DNA from 4 places in the Franconibacter pulveris genome. Region 3 is predicted to be linked to each of the others. Evidence: predicted binding sites of a transcription regulator. Region 3 holds the regulator's gene; each other region holds the start of a gene.
The links. Region 3 encodes PurR, which represses purine synthesis genes. Its sites were predicted from a motif close to CANGCAAACGTTTGCNTG; they were not measured.
Positions count from the first base shown of each region.

Region 1: a site for PurR is predicted at 4,048-4,065, ahead of ACU4F7_RS05315 (nucleoside-specific channel-forming protein Tsx). Genes of this name have one in related genera too.
Region 2: a site for PurR is predicted at 2,129-2,146, ahead of carA (glutamine-hydrolyzing carbamoyl-phosphate synthase small subunit). Genes of this name have one in related genera too.
Region 4: a site for PurR is predicted at 4,523-4,540, ahead of pyrD (quinone-dependent dihydroorotate dehydrogenase). Genes of this name have one in related genera too.

Region 1 covers NZ_CM165555.1:1,114,900-1,122,359, reverse strand. Annotated here, with positions in the region: gene thiL (thiamine-phosphate kinase) at 1-565, opposite strand, end outside; gene nusB (transcription antitermination factor NusB) at 618-1,037, opposite strand; gene ribH (6,7-dimethyl-8-ribityllumazine synthase) at 1,057-1,527, opposite strand; gene ribD (bifunctional diaminohydroxyphosphoribosylaminopyrimidine deaminase/5-amino-6-(5-phosphoribosylamino)uracil reductase RibD) at 1,616-2,719, opposite strand; gene nrdR (transcriptional regulator NrdR) at 2,723-3,172, opposite strand; gene ACU4F7_RS05320 (SadB/YajI family lipoprotein) at 3,323-3,865, shown strand; gene ACU4F7_RS05315 (nucleoside-specific channel-forming protein Tsx) at 4,214-5,092, shown strand; gene ACU4F7_RS05310 (helix-turn-helix transcriptional regulator) at 5,129-5,839, opposite strand; gene ACU4F7_RS05305 (VOC family protein) at 5,901-6,266, opposite strand; gene secF (protein translocase subunit SecF) at 6,398-7,369, opposite strand; gene secD (protein translocase subunit SecD) at 7,380-7,460, opposite strand, start outside.
Region 2 covers NZ_CM165555.1:700,687-708,146, reverse strand. Annotated here, with positions in the region: gene carB (carbamoyl-phosphate synthase large subunit) at 1-741, opposite strand, end outside; gene carA (glutamine-hydrolyzing carbamoyl-phosphate synthase small subunit) at 759-1,907, opposite strand; gene dapB (4-hydroxy-tetrahydrodipicolinate reductase) at 2,375-3,196, opposite strand; gene ACU4F7_RS03425 (serine-tRNA(Ala) deacylase AlaX) at 3,402-4,034, opposite strand; gene ACU4F7_RS03420 (LysR family transcriptional regulator) at 4,129-5,037, shown strand; gene rihC (ribonucleoside hydrolase RihC) at 5,045-5,962, opposite strand; gene ispH (4-hydroxy-3-methylbut-2-enyl diphosphate reductase) at 6,034-6,984, opposite strand; gene fkpB (FKBP-type peptidyl-prolyl cis-trans isomerase) at 6,965-7,435, opposite strand.
Region 3 covers NZ_CM165555.1:2,026,109-2,033,568, reverse strand. Annotated here, with positions in the region: gene nemA (alkene reductase) at 1-609, shown strand, start outside; gene gloA (lactoylglutathione lyase) at 703-1,110, shown strand; gene rnt (ribonuclease T) at 1,207-1,857, shown strand; gene grxD (monothiol glutaredoxin 4) at 1,897-2,244, opposite strand; gene ACU4F7_RS09660 (C40 family peptidase) at 2,588-3,415, shown strand; gene ACU4F7_RS09655 (MFS transporter) at 3,460-4,626, opposite strand; gene cydH (cytochrome bd-I oxidase subunit CydH) at 4,888-4,977, opposite strand; gene purR (HTH-type transcriptional repressor PurR) at 5,272-6,297, shown strand; gene punR (DNA-binding transcriptional activator PunR) at 6,314-7,225, opposite strand; gene punC (purine nucleoside transporter PunC) at 7,334-7,460, shown strand, end outside.
Region 4 covers NZ_CM165555.1:1,628,337-1,635,796, reverse strand. Annotated here, with positions in the region: gene rlmKL (bifunctional 23S rRNA (guanine(2069)-N(7))-methyltransferase RlmK/23S rRNA (guanine(2445)-N(2))-methyltransferase RlmL) at 1-1,503, opposite strand, end outside; gene ACU4F7_RS07715 (YcbX family protein) at 1,603-2,712, shown strand; gene zapC (cell division protein ZapC) at 2,709-3,251, opposite strand; gene pyrD (quinone-dependent dihydroorotate dehydrogenase) at 3,418-4,428, opposite strand; gene ssuE (NADPH-dependent FMN reductase) at 4,677-5,252, shown strand; gene ACU4F7_RS07695 (aliphatic sulfonate ABC transporter substrate-binding protein) at 5,245-6,207, shown strand; gene ssuD (FMNH2-dependent alkanesulfonate monooxygenase) at 6,204-7,349, shown strand; gene ssuC (aliphatic sulfonate ABC transporter permease SsuC) at 7,360-7,460, shown strand, end outside.

The DNA.
Region 1 (7,460 bases), 910 kb from region 3:
GCTGCACCAGGTAATCAGCGCACTGCGCATCGGCAGCCTGAAGCTGCTTTTGTAAAATCGCCAGCCCGGCGGCGCTGTCGCCCGGCGTGCCGGTCACATAAATCCAGTCGCCCGGACGTGCGCCGGCGCGCTTAAGCGCGCGACCCGCGGGCACCAGGCCGTGAATGCCAAGCGTCATGGCGAGCGGGCCGCGGGTCGTGTCGCCGCCAATCAGCTGCATTTCGTAATAGCTCAATTGCTCAAACAGGCTATCGCTGAATGCCGCAAGCCAGGCCTCGTCCACTTCCGGCAAGGTCAACGCGAGCGTCAGCCACGCGGGCGTCGCGCCCATGGCGGCCAGATCGCTTAGGTTCACCGCCAGCGCTTTATAGCCCAGATCGCGCGGATCGATATCCGGCAGAAAATGGATGCCCGAAACCAGCGTATCGGTGCTTATCGCCAGCGTCTGTTTTTCCGGCACGTTCAGCAGCGCGCAATCGTCGCCAATACCGGTTTCCACATCCAGGCGGGCCGTTCTGACGCGATCAAAGTAGCGAGCAATCAATGAAAATTCGCCGCAAGCCATACGTTATGCCTCAGCAGGAAAAGAAGAAAGGGCCGGAAAACCGGCCCTGAGATTACTTTTTGTGGGGGCGGATCTGCGGGGCGGCTTTATCGAGAACGCCGTTGACGAACTTGTGGCTGTCTTCAGCGCCGAAGGTTTTCGCCAGTTCGATCGCTTCGTTGATGGCGACTTTGTAGGGCACATCGTCACGTTTAGAGAGTTCGAACAGGGCGATACGCAGCACCGCTTTCTCGACCTGGCCCAGCTCTTCGAGCTGACGGGACAGGTAAGGCTTCATCAGCCCATCGAGATATGCGCTGTTGGTCGCCACCCCGGAGAGCAGTTCGCGGAAATACATGACGTCCACATCTTTTACGTCCTGTTCCGCCAGGAACTGGTATTCAACATCAGCGATGTCGTTCTGGGACAACTGCCAGGAGTAGAGCGCCTGGACGGCACACTCACGGGCGCGGCGACGAGCAGCAGGTTTCACGGAATTCCCCTTACAAAATTCAGGCTTGGATAGCTTTCAGGACATTAATCATTTCAAGCGCGGTCAGCGCCGCTTCGGCGCCTTTGTTGCCGGCTTTGGTGCCAGCACGTTCGATGGCTTGTTCAATACTTTCAGTGGTGAGTACGCCAAAGGCTACCGGGATTTCGCTCTCCTGGGCTACGTGAGCCAGGCCATTGCTGGCGCCGCCTGCCACATATTCAAAGTGGGCGGTGCCGCCGCGAATCACCGTACCGAGCGCGATAACCGCGTCATATTTACCGGTTTTCGCCAGCGCCTGCGCCGCGAGCGGCAGTTCATATGCGCCAGGCACCCAAACCACGGTGATATTTTCATCTTTTACCTGGCCGATGCGCTTGAGCGCATCGACAGCGCCTTCGAGCAGGCTGTCGTTGATGAAGTTGTTAAAACGCGCAATGGTGATGGCGACGCGAGCGTCCGGGGCAGCAACGGTAGCTTCAATAATGTTCATACTCTTACCTTAGGGTTATGTAGCCCCCGCAGGGGGGCGGATTTTATCATAATCTTTGCAGCACTGCTTACGTTTTACCGCACCGGTTTCACGCAGGCGTTAAATGCAGACAGATATCAGGGCCAACGGGACGTATCTCGTTGAATGCAAACTGCGGCGCATCGGCAAGCCGCTCAAGGCCTGGCAGTTGAAAAAGGCCGCGCGCATTATCGCCCAGCAGCGTCGGCGCCAGGTAGACGATAAGCTCATCCACCAGCCCCGCCTGCAGCAGCGCGCCCGCAAGCTGCGCGCCAGCTTCCACCCAGACGCTGTTAATCTGCCGCTTGCCAAGCTGCATCATCAGCAGCACCAGGTCGAGGCGGCCGTTATGCTCCGGCACAATCAGCTGTTCGACGCTCTGCGGCCATAGCGCGTCATCCGCCCGGGTGCGCGCAAGCCACGTTTTTCCCGGCTGCTGCACAACGCGATGCTGCGGCGTAACGCGGTTATGGCTGTCGATAATCACGCGCAGCGGCTGGCGAAGATTCTCCTGAGGATAAAGCGCCTGCGTATCTGCGCCGAGCTCTTCCCGGCGCACCGTCAGCGCCGGGTCGTCCGCCAGCACCGTTGCGCTGGTAGAGAGAATGGCGTGGCTCTGCGCGCGCAGACGCTGTACATCGCGGCGCGCTTGCGGTGAGGTTATCCACTGGCTTTCGCCGTTCGCCATCGCCGTGCGGCCGTCGAGCGACGCGCCAAGCTTCAGCTGAATATAAGGAAAACCGGTGCGCATGCGCTTAAGAAAACCTTTATTAAGCCGCTCGGCTTCGCTCATCATCAGCCCGTGGCTGACTTCAACGCCCGCCTGTTGCAGGCGATAAAGGCCACGCCCCGCGACCTGCGGATTCGGGTCTTGCATCGCCGCGACGACGCGGGTTACTCCCGCCGCAATCAGCGCTTCGCAGCAGGGCGGCGTGCGGCCATGATGACTGCAGGGCTCAAGCGTGACGTACGCCGTCGCGCCTCGCGCTTTCTCCCCAGCCATCCGCAATGCATGCACTTCTGCATGCGGTTCGCCTGCCCGCAGGTGAAACCCCTCGCCGACGATGTCGCCATCCTTAACAATGACGCAGCCGACGTTAGGGTTAGGATGCGTGGTAAAGCGTCCGCGGCTCGCAAACTTAAGCGCGCGCGCCATGTAAATTTCATCGGACATGCGTTAATCCTGTAAGCGGGCGATCTCTTCGCCAAATTCGCGGATATCTTCGAAGCTGCGGTAGACCGAGGCGAAGCGGATATAAGCCACCTTATCGAGCTTTTTCAGCTGGTCCATCACCAGGTTGCCGATCATTTTGCTGGGCACTTCGCGCTCGCCGGTGGCGCGCAGGTGCGATTTGATATGGTTGATGGCCATTTCCACGTCGTCAGAGCTGACCGGACGCTTCTCCAGCGCCTTCTGCATGCCGCTGCGCAGCTTGTCTTCATTGAAAGGCTCGCGCACGTCATTGCTTTTTACCACGCGCGGCATAACCAGTTCCGCCACTTCAAAGGTGGTGAAGCGCTCGTGGCAGACCAGACACTGGCGGCGGCGGCGAACCGAGGAACCTTCGCCTACCAGGCGGGAATCAATGACTTTGGTGTCCACAGCGAGACAAAATGGGCAATGCATAGCGCTTCCTGAAAGACAAAGTTAACTTCCCGTAGTTTACCCTGAACTGCCGGGACTACAAAGGCGCAACGTTTTTGAGAATAAATCGCTATGGCAACAAGGGTAGCCCGTTCTACGCTTAGCAGAGGCTATTTTTAAGGAATTTCCATGATGACAAGACGTTACCTGAAGCTGTTAACCGCCGCCAGCGTACTGGTGTTAAGCGCCTGCGCCCCGCAAAGCGAGGTGCGCCAGATGCACCAGAGCGTGAGCACGCTAAACAGCGAAATGACGCAGCTGAAAAAAGAGACCGTGAAAATCACTCAGCAAAACGCACTTAATGCGAAATCCGCCAGCGGCGTTTACTTATTGCCGGGCGCCAATACCCCGGCGCGGCTCAACAGCCAGCTTGGCATGTTGCGTATGTCGGTGAGCAACATCAGCGCCACCGCGAATGGCACGCAGGCCACGCTCAATATTCATGGCGAATCAAACACGGCGCTGCCCTCTTTCACCGGCACCGTTGAATGGGGGCAGCTGCAGGGCACGACCGAAAATTACCAGGAAGTGAACGTGCAGAACCAGCAGTTCAGCGCCCCGGCGAGCCAGCTTGCGCCAAGTGATATCGCCATTCCGCTGATGCTCAACGGTATTACGCCAGAACAGCTGGGTTTCCTGCGCATTCACGATATTCAGCCGCTTTTGCAGGATTAACACATTCACAGGCCGGCAGAGAACCGGCCTTGCGTTTTGTTACAAAGCACAGCACAGAAAGCTTATCCCCCGCCTTGCCTTTTTCGCGCAAATTTCATTCAACTGTCACCCTTTGATGCCGTTTTGTTTGGCTTGAAAAACCAAAGCCGTTAGAATCGCGACGTTCAATGTACGCAAACGTGAACGCAATCGATTACGTACATGAGAAGAATGTGAAACAACACATATTTTTGTGAGCGAGGATTTCTATAATAGGGGCCTCATCCAGACGGTAACGGTTGTTCGCGAATTACCGGGTGCGTTTTACTCTTCCCGCTTACGGGATTTCCTTAAAACAGTGGCATAATTATGAAAAAAATTATTCTGGCTGCCGGTGCTGCGCTGGCGCTTTCCGCTTCTTTCGCTGCAAACGCTGCTGATACCAGCAACAGCGAGTTCGTTTCTGACTGGTGGCACCAGAGCGTTAACGTCGTAGGCAGCTATCACACCCGCTTCGGACCGACTATCCGCAACGATACCTATCTGGAATACGAAGCCTTCGCTAAGAAAGACTGGTTTGATTTCTATGGTTACCTGGACGCCCCGGTGTTCTTCGGCGGCAACACCGACGCCAAAGGTATCTGGAACCATGGCTCCCCGCTGTTTATGGAAATCGAACCGCGTTTTTCTATCGACAAGCTGACCGGCACCAGCCTGGCGTTCGGTCCGTTTAAAGAGTGGTATTTCGCGAACAACTATATCTATGACATGGGTCGCAACGAGTCGGGCCGCCAGAGCACCTGGTATATGGGTCTGGGTACCGATATCGACACGGGCCTGCCGATGAGCCTCTCTCTGAACGTGTACGCTAAATACCAGTGGCAGAACTACGGGGCGGCAAACCAGAACGAATGGGACGGTTACCGTTTCAAAGTGAAATACTTTGTACCGATCACCCAGCTGTGGGGCGGCAACCTGAGCTATATCGGCTTTACCAACTTTGACTGGGGTTCAGACCTCGGCGATGAATCCGGCTATGCCCTGAACGGCGTGAAGTCGCGCACTAACGACTCCATCGCCTCCAGCCATATCCTGGCGCTGAACTATGACCACTGGCACTACTCCGTAGTGGCGCGTTACTGGCACAACGGCGGTCAGTGGAATGATGACGCTGAACTGGCCTTTACCCGCTACAACACCCGTACTACCGGCTGGGGTGGTTACCTGGTGGTCGGTTACAACTTCTGATTTGCCAAAGCCAGCCGTTATCCAGCGGCTGGCTTTTTATTCCCGCTTTTCCCGCTTTTCCCGCTTTTCCCGCTTTTGCCGTCGTAAAAAGTCCTGTAGCGATAAATCCGCGCGTGGCGAAAACGCCCTGCCCGCAAGGCTTATGTCACTGCAGCGATCAAGCCGAAAGCAGCGGTAATCCTCACGGGTTTCGCACCAGCTCACCATGACCCAATGCTCGCCCCAGAAAGACAAGCCGAGCGGATATATATTTCGCTGCGTCGCTCTCCCCTGCTCGTCCTGATAGCGGATATGTAAAACCTGAAGGTTATTAATAGCTTCATGGCAGACGTCAAACCAGCGGCGGACCTGGGGATAGCGATCAAAATCCGGGGCCAGAATGCGGCTTTGTTCGGCGATAAGGCGCCGCTCGGGTGAGAGCACGGCAAGCAGCTTTTCATGAGCTGACTCCGCCGCCTGGGCCATCGCATTCCCGCTCCAGGTTTGCACCATTCTCAGCGCGGCGATCGTCGCTTCCACTTCCCCAGGCGTCAGCATTAACGGCGGCAGGTCGAAGCCAGCAAGCAGGCTGTAACCGCTCCCCGCCTCGCCCCGTACCGGCACGCCGGAAAGCGAAAGGTCCTGAATATCGCGATAAATAGTACGCTCTGAAACCGCTAACCGCTCGGCCAGCAGCCGCGCGGTAACGTGTCGTTTTCCACGTAAAATCTGCACTATCTGAAAAAGCCGGTCAGCTCGTCTGCTCATGGAACGCCTTTTGTTGAAGCCCTGCCCGTTATGCAGGCAGGACTGGCGAGTATATCAGCCGTCAGGCAGGCTGATGCAACCCGACGCGGTTGCCTTCGCTGTCGATAATCATGGCTATCGTGCCGATATCATGCGGCAGCGTCTGTGGGGGCATACAGCAACGACCGCCCGCCTCCTGCGCTTTCTCAAGCGCCGCCTGAAGGTCAGGCGTGTGCAGATAGACCACCGTGCCCTGCTCGCCGGGCGTAAGTCCCGCCATTTTTACCAGCGCGCCCCCGGTTGCAGGCTTAACGTGCGGGAAAACAGCCATGTCGATACCGGCTATCGTTTCGCGTCTGAAAGCAGCATCGAACAGCTTTTCGTAAAAGGCGATAGCGCGATTTAAATCTTCTACAGGAATTTCAAACCAGTTGATTGGGTTATTCATTGCGTTGTTCCTCTGTTGATTAGCGACAAGGCAAGCGTAACCCCCTGCTCCTGACAGCATCCTGTCAGGAGCCTTTTTGCAGACGAAAAAAAACCGCGAAACAGGTTCGCGGTTTTTTCAGTTTCCAGGCCTTACGGCAGGATTGAGGGCTGGTCCGCCCCCTCTTTCTCGACCTTCTGCTGCAGCAGGTGTTCACGCTTCATACCCAGCTTCAGCGCCAGCGCAGAAGCCACGTAGATAGACGACGCGGTACCGATAGAAACACCGATAAGCATTGTCAGCGAGAAGCCCTGCAGCATCGCACCGCCGAAGAGGTAGAGCATCAGGATCACCACAAGCGTCGTGCCGGAGGTGATTAAGGTCCTGTGCAGCGTCTGGGTCAGCGACACGTTAAAGATTTCGTAAGGCGTTCCGCGGCGGATCTTGCGGAAGTTCTCACGAATACGGTCGGAAACCACGATACTGTCGTTCAGCGAGTAACCGATGACCGACATCAGCGATGCGATGATGGTCAGGTCAATCTCAATATGGAAGAGCGACAGCACGCCCATGGTGATCACCACGTCGTGCGCCAGCGCGATAACCACACCCGCCGCCAGACGCCACTCGAAGCGAAAGCCGACGTAAACGAGGATGGAGATCAGCGCCACCAGCAGGGCCATCGCCCCCGCCTGAGCGAGGTCGGCGCCGACGCTCGGGCCGACAAACTCGATACGTTTCACCGCGGCGTTCTGACTGGTGGCGTCGTTAATGACGCTCACCACTTTGCTGCCGAGCTCCTGGCCTCCGGTTTCCCCCTGGGCAGGCGGCATGCGCACCATAATATCGCGGCTGCTGCCGAAGTTCTGCAGCAACGGCTCTTCAAAGCCCGCTTTCTCCAGCGCTTCACGCATCAAATCCATATCCGCCGGTTTTTCCAGCGAAATTTCAATGACCGTACCACCGGTGAAATCCAGCCCCCAGTTAAAGCCGCGCACGCCCATGATGATGATGGAAGCGACGAGCAGCAGACCAGAGATGGCGAATGCCCAGTAGTCCCAGCGCATAAAGTCATAGACTTTACGGCCGTGGTTCAATTGTTCAACGGTATATTCCTGTGCCACAACGCACTCCTCAGATAGACAGCTTGTTGATGCGTTTGCCGCCGTACAACAGGTTTACGATGGCACGGGTGCCGACGATGGCAGTAAACAT
Region 2 (7,460 bases), 1.3 Mb from region 3:
GGAGTCGCCGGTGTGAATGCCCATGGCGTCGAAGTTTTCAATGGAGCAAACGATGATGCAGTTGTCGTTCTTATCGCGCACCACCTCCATCTCGTACTCTTTCCAGCCGATAAGCGACTCGTCAATCAGCAGCTCTTTGGTCGGGGAGAGGTCGAGCCCGCGCGCGCAGATCTCTTCAAACTCTTCGCGGTTGTAAGCGATGCCGCCGCCGGTGCCGCCCATGGTGAAAGAAGGACGGATGATGCACGGATAACCGACGTCTGCCGCGACCGCCAGCGCTTCGTCCATATTATGCGCGATGCCGGAGCGCGCGGTCTCCAGACCGATTTTCTTCATCGCCACGTCAAAGCGACGGCGGTCTTCGGCTTTGTCAATCGCATCGGCGGTGGCGCCAATCATGGTGACGCCAAACTCTTCCAGCACGCCCTGGCGCTCCAGCTCCAGCGCGCAGTTCAGCGCCGTCTGGCCGCCCATGGTCGGCAGCACCGCGTCCGGGCGCTCTTTTTCGATAATTTTGCGCACCACTTCCCAGTGAATCGGCTCGATGTAGGTTGCATCCGCCATTTCCGGGTCGGTCATGATGGTCGCCGGGTTGGAGTTCACCAGGACAACGCGGTAGCCCTCTTCACGCAGCGCTTTACACGCCTGGGCGCCGGAATAGTCGAATTCGCACGCCTGGCCGATAACAATCGGGCCTGCGCCAAGAATCAGGATGCTTTTAATGTCTGTACGTTTTGGCATGTTTCATTTTCTCCTGATTATTTGGCGGTCTTACGGTATTGCACAATTAAGTCAATGAAATGGTCAAACAGCGGCGCGGCGTCGTGCGGGCCCGGGCTCGCCTCCGGGTGTCCCTGGAAGCTGAAGGCGGGTTTGTCGGTGCGGTGAATCCCCTGCAGCGTGCCGTCGAACAGCGATTTATGCGTGACGCGCAGGTTGGCTGGCAGCGTCGCTTCATCTACTGCAAAACCGTGGTTCTGCGCAGTAATCATTACGCGGTTGTTATCCACGTCTTTCACCGGATGGTTGCCGCCGTGGTGGCCGAATTTCATCTTCACCGTTTTCGCGCCGCTCGCCAGCGCCAGCAGCTGGTGACCGAGGCAGATGCCGAACACCGGCAGGTCGGTTTGCAGGAATTTCTCGATCGCGTCGATGGCGTAGTCGCACGGCGCCGGGTCGCCGGGGCCGTTTGAGAGGAACACGCCGTCCGGATTCATTTTCAGCACCTCTTCCGCCGGGGTTTTCGCCGGCACAACGGTCAGGCGGCAGCCGCGGTCTACCAGCATGCGCAGAATGTTGCGCTTCACGCCGTAGTCGTAAGCCACCACGTGGTAAGGCAGCTCTTCTTCTTTCTTCGCTTCCGGCAGCTCGCCTGAAAGCGTCCAACTGCCCTGTGTCCAGCTGTAAGGCTCAGCGGTGCTGACCTCTTTCGCCAGGTCCATGCCGTTCAGCCCCGGGAAACCCTTCGCTTTTTCCAGCGCCAGACGCGCGTCCAGATTGTCGCCCGCGATGATGCAGCCGTTCTGCGCGCCTTTCTCACGCAGCAGGCGGGTCAGTTTACGGGTGTCGATATCGGCAATCGCCACGATGTTATGGCGCTTCAGGTAAGAAGAGAGATCCTCGGTGTTGCGATAGTTGCTGGCAATCAGCGGCAGGTCGCGAATGATGAGACCTTGCGCGTGCACCTGGGAGGATTCTTCATCGGCTTCGTTAGTACCGACATTACCAATATGGGGATAAGTAAGAGTGACAATCTGGCGGGAGTAGGAAGGATCAGTGAGGATTTCTTGATAACCGGTCATTGAAGTATTGAAAACGACTTCCCCAACCGCCGAACCTGATGCCCCAATGGCCCGACCGTAAAATTGGGTCCCGTCTTCCAGAACCAACAGCGCTGACTTAATCAAAACGTCCTCCAGGGAATAAACAGTCAATTTATTTGCATATTAATTCAAACAGCAGGGATGAATCAATTGCAAAACAGCCTGCCTGACGAATTTTTGGCAAACGGCGGCATTCTAGAGAGAACACAGGGCAAAGTCTACTCTGCAGGTGATTTTTTCTGATATTTTTAGCTCACTGACAGCGAATACGCTTAAACAGAGCTAAAAAGAGAGTAAAACTCAGTGACGAAACCGTTTCGTTGACAGCGAAAATCGTAAACAAAACGTCAGGAAGGAAAAAAGTGGACCATTTGGTCAAAATTTACAGCATGGCAACATAAAAACCAAAGAAGATTACCTGTTTTTAAGCCTTAACAAGGATAAATAATCAAGACCGTTGAAATTCAATAAAATAAAAAGGGCAATAAATTATTGCCCCGCCAATCAAACAGTTATGATTGTAATAACCACATCACGATGGGTAATTCTTACTACAAGTTATTTAAATCGAGTACGTCCCGCATGTCATAAAGGCCATTTTTATGGCCCTTTAACCATAAAGCAGAGCGAACCGCGCCATTTGCAAAAGTCATCCGACTTGAAGCCTTATGGGTAATCTCAATGCGTTCGCCAATATCAGCAAACATAGCGGTATGCTCGCCAACGATATCGCCTGCGCGAACCGTAGCGAAGCCGATGGTGCCAGGTTCCCGTTCGCCGGTATAACCTTCGCGCGCATAAACAGCGCACGCTTTGAGATCTTTATCCAACGCCTGAGCAATTGCCTCCCCCATCGCCAGCGCCGTGCCGGATGGCGCGTCCACCTTATGGCGATGGTGAGCTTCGATAATTTCGATGTCGGTGTAGTTGCCCATCACTTTCGCCGCTTTCTCCAACAGCTTCAGCATGACGTTGACCCCAACGCTAAAATTAGCGGCAAAAACGACAGGGATAGCTTTGGCGGCTTCGCTGATGGCCTGCTTGCCCGCTTCGTCAAAACCGGTCGTGCCGATGACCATGCCTTTGCCATGCTGGCGGCAAAACGCCAGGTGCGCCAGCGTGCCTTCCGGTCGGGTAAAATCGATGAACACATCGAAATCATCGACGATCGCATCGAGACTGCTCTGTACGATGACCCCTGACTTACCCGCGCCCGCCAGTTCTCCGGCGTCGCTGCCGACCAGCGATGAGCCTTCACGCTCCAGCGCCGCGCCAAGCGCCACGCCATCCATCTGTAATGCCGCCTGGATTAACTGCCGCCCCATGCGGCCGCTTGCTCCGGCGATGGCGACGCGGATTTGTACTTCTTGCATAGTTATACTCTTCGTATGTTAAGAAATTGCTTATAAAACGTTCTCAGGTTAACCAGCCCACCCACGGGCTGCCAGCGAAAAACGCGCATAATTAGAAATTTATGACAAAACGGAGGGGATATCAGTAAAAGACATTAAAGGCGCATGCTTTTTATGGATAAGCATGCGCCTGCAAGGCAGAAACGCTTAATAGTTGCAGAAAAGACTATCCTGCCAGCTGGTAGGCCACGATCAGTTGTCCTTTCTTCACTTTCAGGCTGGTCAGCTTCACTTCCCCTAACTCCGCCAGCGAAACGACATGCGTGCCGCCGCAGCCGTAAACGGGTAAATCGCCAAAACGCACCTGGCGAAGCGCATTGTCGAAGGTGACCAGGCGCGGCAAATCGGCGGCTATCCAGGCGGCGATTTTTTCACTTAACGCGCAGGCCTCAGGCGCAAGCGCGCCTTCTGTCGCATTAAAGGTGATTTTGCCTTCGCCCGGCCAGTGGTGCGCTTTTACCGGGCGCCAGCCATGCTGCTCGCCTGCATAACCAATCAAATGTCCCGCGGAATGCCAGCGGGAGTGCAGCTTACGCAGCGACACATTCACCTCAAGCTTTACCCTTTCTTGCGCCACTGGCTGCCCGAGAAAATGAATAACCTTATCGCCGCGGTTTTCCAGGCGCATCAGAGGGATGCCGTTAATCGTACCGCTGTCCGCAGGCTGCCCGCCGCCCTGGGGATGAAACAGCGTGGCATCGAGTTCCACTTCATAGAGCCCGTCGCTGTTCGCCTCGCAGCGCAGCACCTGCGCTTCGCCGCTTACGGCATCGCTGGTGTAATAGCTTTTTTCAGTCATTATTGTCCTCCCGGTTATCCAGACAGTATATTGATTAGCCCGGGGAAGATAATCCCGCTCTCAGACAATGCACCTTTGCATACGGCGCATAAATATGAACCTGACGTTATTGCCTGAAATCGCCGCCTTCGTCATCGTGGTGGAGAGCGGCAGCTTCTCCGCCGCCGCCCGCAAGCTCGGCGCAACGCCCTCTTCCGTCAGCCGCAGCATTTCACGGCTGGAGAAAGAGCTCGGCGTTAAGCTGCTGCATCGCACTACCCGCAAGCTGCGCCTGAGCGACGCAGGCAGCGAGGTGTTAAAATCCGCCACGGTAATGCTGGACTCCGCACGCCAGGTCCTTTCGCAGGGCGGCATCGATCAACAGGCGCCGCAGGGCAAGCTCACCCTGAGCGTGCCCAAAGCGGTAGGCCGCTTTGTCCTGCACCCGGTGATGGCGGAATTTCTGGCTCGCTATCCGCAGGTGGACATCTGCCTGCGGCTTGAAGATCGTTATATGGACCTGATTGACGATGGCGTGGATCTCGCGCTGCGCATCACCAATACCCCTTCGCCAGGGTTGCATGGCAAAGCGCTAATGCCTATTACGCATCTGTTGTGCGCCACGCCGCATTATCTGGCGCAGCATGGTACGCCGCAGCACCCTCAGGATTTGCGGGCTCACAGCTGCATCAGCCTTGGGGAAACGCCAGTGGACTCGCGCTGGAAGTTTCGCCAGCACAGCAAAACGCTGGTGGTGCAAACCCACGGGCGCTATGCGGCGAACCATACTGGCGTGCGGCTGGACGCGGTAAAGCAACACCTGGGCATTGGCAGCCTGCCGCTCTTTACCGCCCGTGAAGCGCTGGCGAGCGGCGAGATTGTACAGATACTGCCGGAATGGGAATTTATTAGCACCTATTCCGGCCAGCTCTGGCTGCTCTGGTCCGCAGGCCGCCAGCTACCGGTTAAAATGCGGGTGATGATTGATTATCTGGCTGAAAAGCTGACCGTTAGCAACCGATAATCTTTCGCTATGGCGCCAGCGCGAGGGTTTGCGCCACCCACGCCTGGAAGGCCGGAACGTCAATATCCAGCGCAACCTGCGCGTTAGCGGGCTGCTTCAGCCTGCCGTCGAGATCGACAACCGTTGTGCCAGCAGTGTATTCACCCTGCGTCTCTACCGCCACAAAACACGACTTCAGAGTAAATAGCTCGGGCTTAACCAGAAAAGCAATCGCACAGAGATCGTGCATCCGAAGCCCAGTAGCCATACTGCCGCTGCGGTAGTGACTAAAAAGCGCATGCAGCATCGCGCCGGTGCGGTTAAGGGTAGCAAGCGCGGCGAGATACGCTGGCGTTAACTGCGCCCGGTTAGTGACATCAAGACCACACATCACAATCTCCAGCCCGCTTCGAAAAACACGCGCCGCCGCCTCCGGGTCGATAGCGATGTTAAATTCAGCGTTAGGGGTAAAGTTACCGCGCCCGGCGGAGCCGCCCATCATCACCAGCCGTTTGATTTTACTGATACAGTCGGGGTAATGGGTCAGTAGCAGCGCGATATTGGTCAGCGGGCCGATGGTTACCAGCGTGACAGGCTCCTCGCTCGCCGTCAGGCAATCATAAATAACCTGAAAAGCCGGCGCCTCCAGCGCGAGCCTGTCGTGAGCCACAAAGTGATACCCTTCCATGCCCGACTCGCCGTGAACATAAGCCGCATCGCGAAGCGGACGCACCAGCGGCGTGGCGGCGCCCTGCGCCAGCGGCACGTCCTGCTGCCAGAAATGGAGCAGTTGCAGGGCGTTGCGGGTTGTTTTCTCCACGCTGACGTTACCCGCCACGGTGGTAACCAGCCGCAGTTCGAGTTCAGGCGAGAAGATGGCGGCGGCAAGGGCGACGGCGTCGTCGATGCCCGGGTCGGTATCCAGAATGAAGGGTAACGGGCTCATGATTTTCTCCATAAAAAAATGCCAGACGGGATTAGCGTCTGGCATCTTCTCATAAACAGAGCGGATGAAGGTTAGTTGACTTCACGAACGTCCATGCGCAGCTCTTTCGGCACTTCGAAAACAATATTCTCTTCACGGCCTTCCAGCGGCACCGCTTCGCCGCCGCCCAGCTCCTGCAGGCGGGCAATGACATTCTGCACCAGGATATCCGGCGCGGAGGCGCCAGCGGTGACGCCGACGCACTTCGCCGCTTTCACCCACTCTTCCTGGATATCGCTCGCGTCGTCAATCAGAAATGCGGCTTTCCCCATACGCTGCGCCAGTTCGGCCAGACGGTTGGAGTTAGAGGAATTTTTCGAGCCGACCACCAGCACCACGTCAGCCTGTTCAGCCAGCGCGCGTACCGCTTCCTGACGGTTGGTCGTGGCGTAGCAGATGTCGTCTTTACGCGGCCCGACAATTTTCGGGAAGCGATTACGCAGCGCGTCGATAACATCGGAAGTGTCATCCACCGAGAGCGTGGTCTGGGTCATAAACGACAGCTTCGCCTCGTTTTTAACGTCCAGTTTCCAGACGTCGTCCGGCGATTCGACAAGGTACATGCCCCCTTCCGGGTTGCTGTACTGGCCCATCGTGCCTTCCACTTCAGGGTGACCCGCGTGACCGATAAGGATGGACTCTTCGCCGCGACGGCTGGCGCGCGCCACTTCCATATGCACTTTCGTCACCAGCGGGCAGGTGGCATCAAAAACCGTTAGGTCGCGGCTTTTCGCTTCGTTGCGCACCGCCTGAGAAACGCCATGGGCGGAGAAAATCAGGATCGCGCCGTCCGGCACTTCGCTTATCTGTTCGATAAAAATAGCGCCGCGCTCGCGCAGGCTGTCCACCACGTAACGGTTATGCACTACTTCATGACGGACATAAATGGGCGCGCCATAAATCGCCAGCGCGTTCTCAACAATGCTGATAGCGCGGTCCACGCCCGCGCAAAAGCCGCGTGGGTTAGCCAACAGGATCTGCATCAGGCTCCTCCAGTACCGGATCGACTTCCAGCACTTCGATATCAAAATGGATGGTCTGCCCGGCGAGCGGGTGGTTAAAGTCAACGGTGATGGAGTCGCCGTTCACTTCGCGGATCACGCCAGGCATTTCACTGCCATCCATTGCGGTAAATAACATAATCGCGCCGATTTCCGGCTCGCCCGCGTCGATAAAATCGCGACGCGAAAAATATTGAATCAGGTCCGGGCTCGGTACGCCATACGCCGCATCGGGTTCCAGCGAAAACGCTTTTTTGTCGCCCGCATGCAGGCCCAGCAGCTGCTGTTCCAGCCCCTCGGAAAGCGAAGTGTCGCCAAGGCGAAACAGCGCCGGCTTGCCGTTATTGCGCGTGGATTCCGCCGTGGAGCCATCTTCGAGTTTCAGCGTGAAGTGCACCAGCACTGCGCTGTTGCTCTGTACAGAGTTAGTCATGCATTACAGCCTTTTATATGTAGCG
Region 3 (7,460 bases):
TTCCGCAAGGCGGTAGGCAACGCGCGCGACGCCGGTTTCGATCTGGTCGAGCTGCACTCCGCTCACGGCTACTTGCTGCACCAGTTCCTCTCCCCGAGCGCCAACCAGCGTACCGACCAGTATGGCGGCAGCGTAGAAAACCGCGCGCGTCTGGTGCTGGAAGTGATCGACGCGGTCAGCAAAGAGTGGAGCGCCGATCGCATCGGCATTCGCCTGTCGCCTGTCGGCACGTTCCAGAATGTCGATAACGGCCCGGATGAAGAAGCGGATGCGCTTTACCTGATTGAAGAGCTCAACAAACGCGGCATCGCCTATCTGCACCTGTCCGAGCCGGACTGGGCGGGCGGCGCGCCTTACAGCGATGAGTTCCGCCAGAAAGTGCGCGAGCGCTTTGACGGCGCGATTATCGGCGCTGGCGCTTATACCCGTGAAAAAGCCGAAGCGCTGATCGAAAAAGGATTAATTGACGCCGTGGCTTTTGGCCGCGACTACATTGCGAACCCGGACCTGGTAGAACGCCTGCGCAAAAAAGCAGCGCTCAACCCGCAGCGCCCCGAATCCTTCTACGGCGGCGGCGCGGAAGGCTACATCGATTACCCGACACTTTAATCCCTTCATTGATAGCGGCGTTCTTTCGCCGCTATACTCATAACAGTGATTTAACAAACCACGACTTACATTTCATAGATTTAAGAGGACATTATGCGCTTACTTCACACCATGCTGCGCGTCGGCGATCTGCAACGCTCTATTGATTTCTACACCAACGTGCTGGGCATGAAGCTGCTGCGCACCAGCGAAAACCCGGAATATAAATATTCTCTGGCGTTTGTCGGTTATGGCCCGGAGAGCGAAGAAGCGGTTATCGAACTGACCTACAACTGGGGCGTGGAGAGCTATGAGCTCGGCACCGCTTACGGCCACATCGCCATTAGCGTGGAAAACGCGGCGCAAGCCTGCGAGCGCATTCGCAACAACGGCGGCAACGTGACGCGTGAAGCGGGCCCGGTAAAAGGCGGCACTACCGTTATCGCGTTTGTGGAAGATCCGGACGGCTATAAGATTGAGCTTATCGAAGAAAAAGACGCCGGTCGCGGCCTCGGCAACTGATCCTTCCTGGCGGGCCTTCGCGCCCGCCCTGCTGCATCCCGTCCCGAAATTTGCCATAATACGCGCTGCTTCAACTCCCCATTATATGAGACCCTGATGTCCGATACCCCGCAACTTGCAGGTCTGTGCGACCGTTTTCGAGGCTTTTACCCCGTCGTCATCGATGTGGAGACTGCCGGATTTAATGCCAAAACCGATGCGCTGCTGGAAATTGCCGCCGTCACCCTGAAGATGGACGAACAGGGCTGGCTCTCGCTGGATGAGACCCTTCACTTTCACGTCGAGCCTTTTGAAGGCGCTATTTTGCAGCCGGAAGCGTTGGCCTTTAACGGCATCGATCCGCACAATCCGCTACGCGGCGCCGTGAGCGAATATGACGCGCTGCACGCTATCTTTAAAATGGTGCGCAAGGGGATGAAGGAGAGCGACTGCAACCGGGCGATTATGGTGGCGCATAACGCGACGTTCGATCACAGCTTTATGATGGCGGCAGCGCAGCGCGCCTCCCTGAAACGCAACCCTTTTCATCCGTTCGTCACTTTTGACACGGCGGCGTTAAGCGGCCTGGCGCTGGGGCAGACGGTGCTGGCAAAAGCCTGCACCGCGGCGGGCCTTCCCTTCGATACCACCCAGGCGCACTCCGCGCTTTACGATACCGAGCAGACGGCGCTGCTGTTTTGTGAAATCGTTAACCGCTGGAAGCGGCTCGGCGGCTGGCCGTTGCCTGCGGCTGAAGACACGCCATAAAAAAAGCGACCCGGTGGGTCGCTTTTTTATTACATCGGCTTATTCAGCATCCGGCGTTTCAGATTTGTACTTCGCCGCGGTTTCTTTAATGAGCTGCTGCAGCTCGCCGCGCTGATACATTTCGATAACGATATCGCAACCGCCGACCAATTCGCCATCTACCCACAGCTGCGGGAAGGTCGGCCAGTTAGCGTATTTCGGCAGCTCGGCGCGGATATCCGGGTTTTGCAGGATATCTACGTAAGCGAAGCGCTCGCCGCAGGCGGAAAGCGCCTGCACGGCCTGGGCGGAGAAGCCGCAGCTTGGCAGCTTCGGCGAACCTTTCATATAAAGCAGGATGGGGTTTTCGGCGATCTGGCGCTGAATTTTTTCAAGGGTTGTGCTCATTGTCTTGCTTCCTCAAGCTTCTTAACGGCAGGAGCTTTTCATTGTAACGGCCGGGCGCAGATTTTGCGCTGGCCGCCACGCCCGTAGCCGGGGTTAAACATTCATTAAGAATAACACTTTTATGCCGCCGATCGGCATACTATCTTTGCCGACAGCTCGCTTTACATACCGACAACGCGACGCGGGAAAGCGAAAAAATGCGCATTTTTTTTGCGCTTGATAACGAAACGTATCGATGACGGCAAATGGCTATTAACTTTTGTCATTTTTTTAGATTAGAATCGGCTGGTTTTTAAAAAATCATACGCGGGCACGATTGCCGCCATCATCAGGGGAATGCTCAGTGGCGCGGATTAATAAAATCACCATCACGCTCTGTGCTCTATTTTTTACCAGTCTGACACTGAGTCCGTTAACGCACGCTTCAGAAAACGCGCGTCCGTCGGCTATTCAAAAGGCGCACAGCGCTAAAACTAAGAAGAAAAGCAGCCAGATTAAGACCACCAGCAAGCAAAAATCCTCAGGCAAAACTTCCACTAAGCGCGTCGCCTCTTCTTCCAGCAAAAAAATCAAAGCGTCAGCATCCGGCAAAACACTTGCGCGGCGCGGTAAAATCTCCTCTTCTGACTTAACGCTGAAAGGCAAAAAAGCGCAGACGCTGGCCTACACCGAGCAGTGCACCAAACGCAAAGGCCATAAAAAACGCTGTGTGAAAGTTAAATCGGACCAGCCGACTACCATCGCCGCAGCGCATAAGCTTCGCGTGCAGAAAGCGCAAAAAACGGCGCTTACCAAGCTAATGGGCCAGATAGGCAAGCCTTACCGCTGGGGCGGCTCCTCGCCGCGCACCGGCTTCGATTGCAGCGGGCTTATCTACTACGCCTATAAAGATTTGGTGAAGTTCCGCATTCCGCGTACCGCTAATGAGATGTACCACCTGCGCGACGCCGCCCCGGTTGACCGAGGCGAGCTGGAGAGCGGCGATCTGGTCTTCTTCCGCACTCAGGGGCGCGGCACCGCCGATCACGTGGGCGTTTATGTCGGCAACGGCAAGTTTATCCAGTCTCCGCGCAGCGGTCGGGATATTCAGATAACTTCACTGAGCGAAGATTACTGGCAGCGTCACTATGTTGGCGCGCGTCGGGTGATGACGCCGCGTACCATCCGCTGAATTTTAAGCACAAAAAAAGGGAAGCCTGCGCTTCCCTTTTTTATTTATTCCGCCGCGAAGGCTTTTTCAGCATTGCGCCGTGAGGAGAAAAGGACCAGCAGCAGTCCCAGCGCGGCGATAATCGCCCCCATTAGCGGTACAACGCTGTAGCCAAGACCCGCCTGGATAACCGCGCCGCCTGCCGCCGCGCCCAGCGCGTTGCCGAGGTTAAACGCGCCGATGTTCACCGAAGAAGAAAGGCCCGGCGCTTCGCTCGCCACGCGCATTACGCGCATCTGCAACGGCGGCACTACGGCAAAGGTCGCCGCCCCCCAGATAACCATGCTTACCGCTGCGCCCACCTCGCTGCGCGCCAGCAGCGGGATAGCGGCCATAATCACAATCAGCAGCAGCAGGAATCCTTTAAGCGTGCCGTTCACCGAACGATCCGCCAGACGCCCGCCAAGGTAGTTGCCAATTGAGAAGCCTACGCCAATCAGCACCAGCATGCCGGTAATAAATGCAGGCGTAGCGTCGGTCACTTTATGCAGCACTGGCGCAATATAGGTGTAAAGCGTAAACATCGCGCCGGCGCCAAGCACCGTCGTCAGCAACGCGCTGACCACCTGCGGGCGCATCAGCACGGCCAGTTCGCTCTTAACATCGGGGCGCTCGCCCGCGCTGCCTTTCGGCAAGGAGAAAAAGAGGCTTATCATAGAGACGACGCCCAGCCCGGCCGTCGCCAGGAATGACATGCGCCAGCCGATAACTTCGCCAAGCCAGGTCGCCGCAGGCACGCCGCCGATGTTGGCGATAGTCAATCCCATAAACATGGTCGCCACCGCGCTCGCTTGCTTATGTTTCGGCACCACGCTTGCCGCCACGACGGAACCCAGCCCAAAGAAAGCGCCATGGTTGAGGCTGGTGAGGATGCGCGACGCCAACAGCGTGCCGTAATCCGGCGAAATGGCCGAGAGGACGTTGCCGACGGTAAAAATCGCCATCAGGAAGATAAGCGCGTTGCGGCGCGAGCGGTGCGAAAGCAGCAGCGTCATCAACGGCGCGCCAACCATCACCCCTATCGCATAGGCGCTAATCAACATGCCGGCGGCGGGTATAGACACATCAACGCCTTTCGCGATAACCGGCAGCAACCCCATCGGCGAGAACTCGGTGGTGCCGATACCAAAAGCGCCAATCGCCAGCGCCAGTAAAGGAAAATTAACTCTCATGCAAAACTCCAGACAAAACGAGAGAGCGTCAGCGGCTGTTGCGCAACTGACAAGAACGGAATGCCAATCAGCATGTCAGATATAGCTTTGGGACAGAAGTCACAAGAATCGCAAAAGATATTTGCGATTTTGTTAAGGGTGTAGCTTTTTTGTTATTTGCTAATGATTACCCGAACGGGCAATAAAAGAAAGGACAACGTGGGGATTTATAAGGAAAAATGATGAGGAGAGGGAAAGTTAACCCCTCTCCCGGCAAGCGAATCAGTGCATTACCGCCGTCAGCGCCGAAGCCACAATCAGACCCAGCACAACGACGGTGGTGACTAGCGAAAATTTCAGTTCGGTACTCATTTGTTCTCCTTTTTAACCCTACAAAAAGCGGGTGCGCTTCATTTTTACATAGTCGGACGCAAAAATCCTCTTTGATTTAGTCTGATATGCGTTTTCCCTCTTCCCCTTTTGCGCAAGATCGGCCAAAATTCTCGGCTAATTTATTATGTACCGGCCATTACCCCCCTCTCCTTCCAGCCGAACTGGCTTTTCCCGGCCTGATGCAACGTTTTCGTTGCCGCAAGGGGGTAGCGTAGGCAAACGTTTAACCAACGTTTTTTCAGGAAGTTAGGGCATGGTCTGGAGTGACAACTAATGGCAACAATTAAAGACGTCGCGAAGCGAGCAAACGTTTCCACTACAACCGTATCACATGTAATTAACAAAACCCGTTTTGTCGCGGAAGAGACGCGCAACGCGGTATGGGCGGCCATTAAAGAACTGCACTACTCGCCGAGCGCCGTGGCGCGCAGTCTTAAGGTTAACCACACCAAATCCATCGGTCTGCTCGCCACCAGCAGCGAAGCGCCCTATTTCGCAGAGATCATCGAAGCGGTGGAAAACAGCTGTTTCGCCAAGGGTTACACGCTGATTCTTGGCAACGCCCATAACAACCTGGAAAAACAGCGCGCTTACCTGTCGATGATGGCGCAAAAGCGCGTCGACGGTCTGCTGGTGATGTGCTCCGAATACCCGCAATCGCTGCTCAGCATGCTGGAAGAGTACCGTCACATTCCTATGGTGGTGATGGACTGGGGCGAGGCGAAAGCGGACTTCACCGACTCGGTAGTCGATAACGCCTTCCAGGGCGGATACATCGCCGGGCGCTATTTAATCGAACGCGGCCATCGCGAAATCGGCGTTATCCCGGGACCGCTTGAGCGCAACACCGGCGCAGGCCGCCTGGCGGGCTTTATGAAGGCGCTGAAGGAAGCGATGATCTCGATGCCGGAAAACTGGATTGTCCAGGGCGACTTCGAGCCGGAATCGGGCTATCGCGCCATGCAGCAGATGCTTTCGCAGCCGCACCGCCCCACCGCAGTCTTTTGCGGCGGCGATATCATGGCGATGGGCGCGATTTGCGCCGCCGACGAGATGGGGCTGCGCGTACCGCACGATATTTCTATTATTGGCTATGACAACGTGCGCAACGCCCGCTATTTCAGCCCGGCGCTGACCACTATTCACCAGCCGAAAGAGACCCTCGGCCAGACGGCGTTCAACATGCTGCTGGACCGTATTGTCAACAAGCGTGAAGAGTCGCAGACCATTGAAGTGCATCCGCGTCTGATTGAACGCCGCTCCGTGGCGGACGGTCCGTTCCGCGACTATCGCCGCTGATCCCTTCGGGGGCCGGCTAATCCGGCTCCCGCAACCACTCCCGATTCAACGTCTCGCTGTCTCCCAGATACGCCAGTAGCCACTGCAACGCTGGCGAGGCGTCGTTTTGCCGCCACGTCAGGCAGCAGGCAGCGTCCGGGAACGGGTTTTCCAGCGTCAGCGCTCGCCACTCGCCGCGCTTAAGCCACGGGCGCGCGAAATGCGAAGGCACCATGCCGACGCACAGACCCGCGCTCAGGCAATCCGCCGCCGAAGGCCAGTCCGGCACAATCACCCGACGCTGGTTATCCAGCAGCCAGGTAATGCGCTTGGGCAGCGAACGCGACGTATCCTCCAGCACCAGCGAGGGCCATTCGCGCAGCTGGTCGTCGCTAAGCGGCGCGTTCTGTTGCGCAAGGGGGTGCTGGCTTGCCACCACGCAATGCCAGCTCAACATGCCCATATCCCGAAACGCGTAGCGGCCGCCTACCGGAATCGCCTGCGTCGCGCCAATCGCCACCTCCACGCGTTCATCCGCCAGCGCGTCCCAGACGCCGTTGAAAACCTCCTGCGAAATTTTCAGTTCGACATCATTAAAATGCCGATAGAAATCCAGCACCAGCTGGCGGGTGCGTTCGGGGCGGACAATGTTATCGACAGCGATAGAAAGCTGCCCGCGCCAGCCGTTGGCTATTTGCTGGCACTGCTGACGCGTGATCATCATTTTTTTGATAACAGAGCGCCCTTCTTTTAAAAACCAGGCGCCGGCGGGCGTGAGCACTACGTCACGATGGCGGCGCTCGAAGAGTGGCACCGCCAGCCATTCCTCCAGTTGCCGCACCGTATAGCTCACGGCTGAGGGCACGCGGTGCAGCTCCTGCGCCGCCGCGCTGAAACTCCCGCTGCGAGCAACCGCATCAACCACTTCCAGAGAATATTCGGACCACATGTTATGCCTGCAAAATTTTTGAATGCAATCGCCAAATATTAGCGTTTCACATTGCAGGCTGCACTCTTTACACTCGCGGTCTTCGTTAAAGCGTCATAAGAGGAACTTATGCAACCCTCGAAAATTTTTCTTGTCTGGCTGGCCGGGCTTAGCGTGCTCGGCTTTCTGGCGACCGATATGTATCTGCCCGCTTTCGCCGCTATTCAGCAGGATCTGCAAACGCAGGCGGCGGCAA
Region 4 (7,460 bases), 400 kb from region 3:
CATGAATTCGCCCTTCTCCGCCATCTTCTGGTACTGGTTCTTGCCTTTCTGACGTTCGCGGGTTTTCAGCACCAGTTTATTCGGCGCCAGGCCCAGCACGGAAATCGTCGCGGCGATAACGTCGAACAGGCGCTGGCGCGCTTTCGCCGGGTCGATGGTCTTTGGCGGCGCATACTCCTGAATCACCACCCAGTCGGCATAGCGGTCTACCGCCACGTTGTAGTCCGGCAGGTCGGCATCATAAATGCGATAGCACTCAATCCCCTCCTGCTTTGCCCATTTGTCCAGCTTTTTAAGATTCTTGCGCAGGCGATTGGCATAATCTTCAGCCAGTTGCGCAGGCTCCGCGCCTGCCGCGGTTTCCGCCAGCTGATAGTTTTTCTGTACGCAGTCGAGCGGGCCGTTCTTCGCTTTAAACTGGCGGTCGGCGCGCAGCTGCAAACAACTTAATAACTCCGGCGAGGCGCTAAAGAGGGAAAGCGTCCAGCCGCCGAACTGGCTTTTCATGGTTCGGCCAAGCAGGCTGTGCAGCGCAATCAGCGCGGGTTCGCTTTCCAGGCGCTCGCCGTAAGGCGGGTTGCTGATAACGGCGCCGTGCGGCCCTTCCGGCTGCGGGTTTTTCAGCTGCGCGACATCCTGCACGGAGAAAGCAATAAGATCCGCAAGGCCGGCGCGACGGGCGTTAGTGCGGGCGCGTTCAATGACGCGCGGGTCGTTATCCGATCCATAAAAGCGCGACGCGTATTCGCTAAGCCCGCGGCGGGCGCGGACTTGCGCTTCGGTTTTTACCGCTTTCCACGTGTTTTCGTCGTGCTGCGACCAGCCGGTAAAGCCCCAGCGGGTGCGATGCAGGCCCGGCGCGCGATCGGTGGCGATCATGGCCGCCTCAATCAGCAACGTGCCGGAGCCGCACATCGGGTCGAGCAGCGGCGTGCCCGGCTGCCAGCCGGAGCGCATGACAATGGCCGCCGCCAGGTTTTCTTTAATCGGCGCCTGACCTGTGCGATCGCGGTAGCCGCGCTGATGCAGCCCTTCGCCGCTAAGGTCGATGGCGATGCTGGCGGTTTCTTTATTCAACCAGACGTTGATGCGCAGGTCCGGCGCTTCGCGATCGACCGTCGGACGCGGCAGATTTTTACGGGTAAAGGCATCGACGATGGCGTCTTTCACCTTCATCGCCCCGTACTGGCTGTTGCGGATGGTGTCGTTCAGACCGCTGAAGTGAACCGCGAAGGTAGCATCCGGCGCCAGAAGCGAGGTCCAGTCGATAGCCTGAACGCCCAGATAGAGGTCCAGGTCGCTGTAAACTTTGCATTCGCCGAGCGGCAGCAAAATACGTGAAGCCAGACGGCTCCACATCAGGCTCTGGTAAAGCAGCGTAGTGTCGCCTTCAAAATGCACGCCACCCTGAACCACCTGACAGCGCTCGGCGCCGAGGCTCTCCAGTTCAGTTTTTAACAGCTCTTCCAGACCACGCGCCGTACTGGCAAACAAAGAATTCATATTGTCACTTCGTTAAAAAGAAAATTGTTGCGCATTATAGCTAATCCACCACGCATGTCATAAAGTTGCCCTTTTATTTGTTCAGGCATGGAGGGCGCAATGATCGCATTGTCACGGCTTTATATTCACCCGGTAAAATCGATGCGCGGTATTCAGCTGTCGCACGCGCTGGCGGATGTCAGCGGCCTCGCTTTCGACCGCATTTTTATGGTGACCGAGACGGATGGCACCTTTATTACCGCACGCCAGCATCCGCAAATGGTATTGTTCACCCCCGCCATGCTGCATGACGGCCTCTACCTTGCCGCGCCGGACGGCAGTTCCGCGACGATTCGCTTTGCCGACTTTGCGCCTGAACCTTCGCCTACCGAAGTGTGGGGCAACCACTTCACCGCGCTGATCGCGCCTGCCGCCATTAATCGCTGGCTGAGCGGATTTTTCGGGCGTGACGTGCAACTGCGCTGGGTCGGCCCGGCGCTTACCCGTCGGGTGAAGCGTCACCAGGAAGTGCCGCTCTCCTTCGCCGACGGTTACCCCTACCTGCTCACCAACGAAGCCTCGCTGCGCGACCTGCAAAACCGCTGTAAAGCAAGCGTCGCCATGAACCAGTTTCGCCCAAACCTGGTGGTCAGCGGCGCCGGCGCCTGGGAAGAAGATAGCTGGAAAGTCGTGCGCATCGGCGAGGTGGTCTTTGATGTCGCCAAGCCCTGCAGCCGCTGCATTTTTACGACCGTCAGCCCGGAAAAAGGACGTAAACATCCCGCTGGCGAACCGCTGGCGACGCTGCAAACCTTCCGCACCGCCCAGGATAATGGCGATGTCGATTTTGGCCAAAACCTGATTGCCCGCAACAGCGGCATTGTACGCGTAGGCGATGAAGTAGAAATCCTTGAGCGCAAACCGGCAAAACGGTACGGCGCTGGTGAAGTGGCGGAAAGCATCGCGACGCAAAGCGTACCCGAAGGCGTGGTAGAGATTGAATGGCAGGGACAAACCTTTCGCGGCAACAACCAACAGATACTGCTGGAACAGCTGGAGCAGCAGGGCATCCGCGTCCCCTACTCCTGTCGGGCGGGCATTTGCGGCAGTTGCCGCATTACGCTTGTCGAAGGTGAAGTGCAGCCGCTTAAGCAGAACGCCGTTCGCAACGACGGCACTATTTTATGCTGTAGCTGCGTGCCGCGCGGCCCGGTAAAGCTTGCGGGTTAAACGGCTTGATCGAGGCTGAGGCTTTCCGGCACCGCCTGAAGCTTCAGCCTGTCGTTCATGATTTTAATCGCGTCGCCAAGCTGCATAGCGCGCCCGGCGAGATTCAGCGCAGGCTGCGCCAGCAGGCAAAGCGTCGCGTTCTCGCCCGGCTCCACCACCAGCAGGTTTACCGGCTCAGAGGTATCGCTCAGCCAGACGCAAGCGGCGTCGCCACAGCGCGGCGTATCGCTATCGCCATGAGAAATAAAGTGCCAGCTTTTCGGCATTTGCGGCTTAAGAAAGCGGATAGCGACCAGCGCGTTCAGCACCAGCTCCGCACGCTGCTCGGCGCTAAGCAGCAGGTCGCGGCATTTTTCTTCGAAGGAAAAATAGAGGGCGGCGTCATCAACGCAAAAGCCAGCGGGTGAGAAGGCATCCGGCGTGAGCATTTTACGGGCGAAGCGTGAGCGAAAGATCATGCCATTGGCCAGATCGAGCATCATCCGATCGTGCTCTTCATCAAAATACCAACGCCAGTTATCGTCCGGCTTAATCCGCATAATTTGCCCCCAACCGCTTAAATGCCAACGAATATCTCTCTTTTTGCCGCTGCGTTTATTCTCTGAAAAAACAAAATAGTACAAAAGTATAAATAAGCAACATCTGGCGGACTATAAAACAACCAGGGCTGAAAATAAAGCCCTGGTCGGTCTGAAAAGGGCATGTTCAGAGGTGGGTGACAATCTCTTTAATCAGCGGCGGGCCTTTAAAAATAAAGCCGGAATAAATTTGTACGAGCGTAGCACCTGCGGCCATTTTCTCGCGTGCGGCAACGACCGAATCAATCCCGCCGACGCCGATAATCGGCAGCGCGCCTTTTAATTCCAGACTCAGGCGACGAATAATTTCCGTGCTTTTTAACTGCAGCGGCCGACCGCTCAACCCGCCGGTTTCATCACAATGTTTCATTCCCTGAACGAGGCTTCGGTCGAGCGTCGTATTTGTGGCAATAACCCCATCGATATTATGGCGAACCAGACTGTCGGCCACCTGAATTAATTCTTCTTCGGTCAAATCCGGGGCAATTTTCACCGCCAGCGGCACATATTTATGATGACGGTTTTGCAGGTCGCGCTGCTTTTCTTTAATCGCCGAGAGTAAATCATCCAGCGCTTCGCCATATTGCAGCGTGCGTAACCCGGGCGTATTAGGCGAAGAGATATTGATCGCGATATAACCGGCATAGGGATAAACTTTCTCCATGCAAATCAGGTAGTCATCTTTGCCCTGCTCAACCGGCGTGTCTTTATTCTTGCCGATATTAATCCCCAGCACGCCGTCGAAATGCGCCTTTTTGACATTCTCGACCAGGTTATCCACGCCGAGATTATTAAAGCCCATGCGGTTAATTAGCCCTTCCGCTTCCACCAGACGGAAGATGCGCGGCTTGTCGTTGCCCGGCTGCGGGCGCGGCGTGACGGTGCCAATTTCGATGGAACCAAACCCCATTGCGCCAAATGCATCAATGCACTCGCCATTTTTATCAAGCCCGGCGGCAAGACCCAGCGGATTTTTAAACGTTAATCCCATGCAGGTAACCGGCTTTGTCGGCACAGACTGATGCACCAGCTTTTCCAGCGGCGTACCCGTTACGCGGCGTAACTGTTGAAAGGTAAATTCATGAGCGCGCTCGGGGTCGAGCTGAAAAAGGGCTTTTCGAACGAAGGGGTAGTACATGAACTCTCCTGGATTCCCGGTGTGCAAACCGGGGCGCTATTATCCGCGATTGCTTTCACAAAGTGAATTGACCTGCGGCAAAAAAGCGCCCCGCCAGGCAAACGTTTTCCTTTTTTCGGCTGCTTTATGCGTTTTTTGGCATAGCGTCGCCGGAAATTTTAGTTAGTGACGCCTGCGGCTTCTGACACTATTTCATCAATTGTTATCAATGTTACCCAAAAGCAAACAATTGGTTATAAGGAGCCGTCATGCGAGTCATTACTCTGGCCGGAAGCCCGCGCTTCCCCTCACGCTCCAGCGCTTTACTGGAGTATGCCCGGGATAAGCTGAACAAATCGGGCGTGGAAGTGTGTCACTGGCATCTGCAAAACTTCGCCCCGGAGGATTTGCTCTATGCTCGCTTTGACAGTCCTGCGCTGCGCACGTTGATTGAACAGCTGGAAGGCGCAGATGGGTTGATCATCGCCACCCCCGTCTATAAAGCCTCTTTCTCCGGCGCATTGAAAACGCTGCTGGATCTGCTGCCCGAACGGGCGCTGGAGAAAAAGGTGGTATTGCCGCTCGCCACCGGCGGCACCGTCGCTCATCTGCTCGCGGTGGATTACGCCCTAAAGCCTGTTTTGAGCGCATTAAAAGCGCAGGAGATCCTGCATGGCGTGTTTGCTGACGACAGTCAGATAAAGGATTACCAGCATAAGCCCGCTTTTACGCCCAACCTGCACCAGCGTCTGGATGCTGCGCTGGAAACGTTCTGGCAGGCGCTGCACCGCCGCGAAGTCAACGTTGCTTTCCCTTTTGCTGAACAAGGAGCGATTCATGCTTAATTTTCTTCGCCGCGCGGCGCTGGTAGGGCTGCTGGCGCTGCCTTTAACCCTTAACGCCGCTGAAACGGCGCCGCAGGCGCTGAGGATTGGTTATCAGAAAGGCTCGGTCAGCATGGTGCTGGCGAAAAGCCACCAGTTTTTAGAAAAGCGCTATCCAAATACCCGAATCAGTTGGGTTGAATTCCCGGCCGGGCCGCAGTTGCTTGAAGCGCTGAACGTCGGCAGCATCGATTTAGGCAGTACGGGGGATATTCCGCCTATCTTTGCCCAGGCGGCGGGTGCGGACCTGGTCTATATCGGTTCCGAACCACCAAAACCGAAAGCCGAGGTGATACTGGTGCCGGAAAACAGCCCGTTGAAAAGCGTGGCGGATCTGAAAGGCCATAAGGTGGCGTTCCAGAAAGGCTCCAGCTCACACAATCTGCTGTTGAGGGCGCTGCAAAAAGCGGGACTCTCATTTAACGATATCCAGCCAGCCTTCCTTACTCCCGCCGATGCCCGCGCCGCTTTTCAACAGGGCAACGTAGACGCCTGGGCTATCTGGGACCCGTACTATTCCGCCGCGCTGCTGCAGGGCGGCGTGCGCGTGCTGACTGATGGCAGCGACCTGAATCTGACCGGTTCGTTTTACCTCGCTGCTCGCCCGTATGCTGAGAAAAACGGCGCTTTCCTGCAAAGCGTATTGCAGACCTTCAGCGAGGCGGACGCGCTGACGCGCAGCCAGCGCGATGAAAGCGTGAAGCTGCTGGCGCAAAGCATGGGGCTGCCGGAGCCGGTTATCGCCAGTTATCTTGATCATCGCCCGCCTACCGCCATTAGGCCAGTAAATGAAGAGACCGCCGTGCGTCAGCAACACACCGCCGATCTGTTTTATGACAACCACCTGGTGCCGAAAAAAGTGGATATCCGCACCCGCATCTGGCAACCCGCAGAGACGAAAGGAGCTAAATCATGAGTCTGAACCTGTTCTGGTTTCTACCCACCCATGGCGATGGCCATTACCTCGGCAGCGATGACGGCGCGCGCCCGGTGGACTACGGCTACCTGCAACAGATAGCGCAGGCGGCGGACCGACTGGGCTTTACCGGCGTGTTGATCCCGACAGGCCGCTCCTGCGAGGATGCGTGGCTGGTGGCGGCATCAATGATCCCGGTTACTCAGCGGCTGAAGTTTCTGGTGGCGCTGCGCCCAAGCGTGATATCACCGACCGTCGCAGCGCGTCAGGCGGCTACGCTCGACCGGCTTTCCAACGGACGAGCGCTCTTTAACCTGGTGACAGGCAGCGACCCGCAGGAGCTCGCCGCCGACGGCGTCTTCCTCGATCATACTGAGCGCTATGAAGTGTCGGCCGAGTTTACCCGCGTCTGGCGCAGGCTGCTGGAGGGGGAAACGGTGGATTATGAAGGCAAGCATATTCGCGTACGCGGCGCAAAGCTGCTTTTCCCGCCCGTGCAGCAGCCGCGACCGCCGCTCTACTTTGGCGGCTCGTCCGATGTGGCGCAGGACCTGGCCGCTGAACAGGTCGACCTCTATTTGACCTGGGGCGAGCCGCCGGAGCAGGTAAAAGAGAAAATCGCGCAGGTACGCGCTAAGGCAGCGTTGCACGGGCGCAGCGTGCGTTTTGGCATTCGTTTACACGTAATTGTGCGTGAAACTAACGAAGAAGCCTGGCGGGCGGCCGATCGGCTGATTGAAAAAGTGGATGACGAAACCATCAGCAAGGCGCAGGCGGCGTTAGCCCGCACCGATTCCGTCGGCCAGCACCGTATGGCGGCGCTGCACAACGGCAAACGCGACAACCTTGAAATCAGCCCTAACCTCTGGGCGGGCGTCGGGCTGGTGCGCGGCGGCGCAGGCACGGCGCTGGTGGGCGACGGCCCCACGGTGGCGGCGCGCATTAATGAGTATGCCGCGCTGGGTATCGACAGCTTTATTCTTTCCGGCTATCCGCATCTGGAAGAGGCTTACCGCGTAGGCGAACTGCTCTTCCCGCATCTGGATATCGCTATCCCGCAAGTGCCGCAGCCGCAGAGGTTGCAGCAACAAGGCGAGGCCGTGGCCAATGAATTTCTGCCGCGCCGGGTAGCGCAAAGCTAAGGAGGACGGCATGGCGACGACTTCACGCAAGTGGCTCTACCGGGCCGCGCCCTGGCTGCTGCCGATAGGCATCATTGTTATCTGGCAATTCGCTTCGCAAACGGGCTGGCT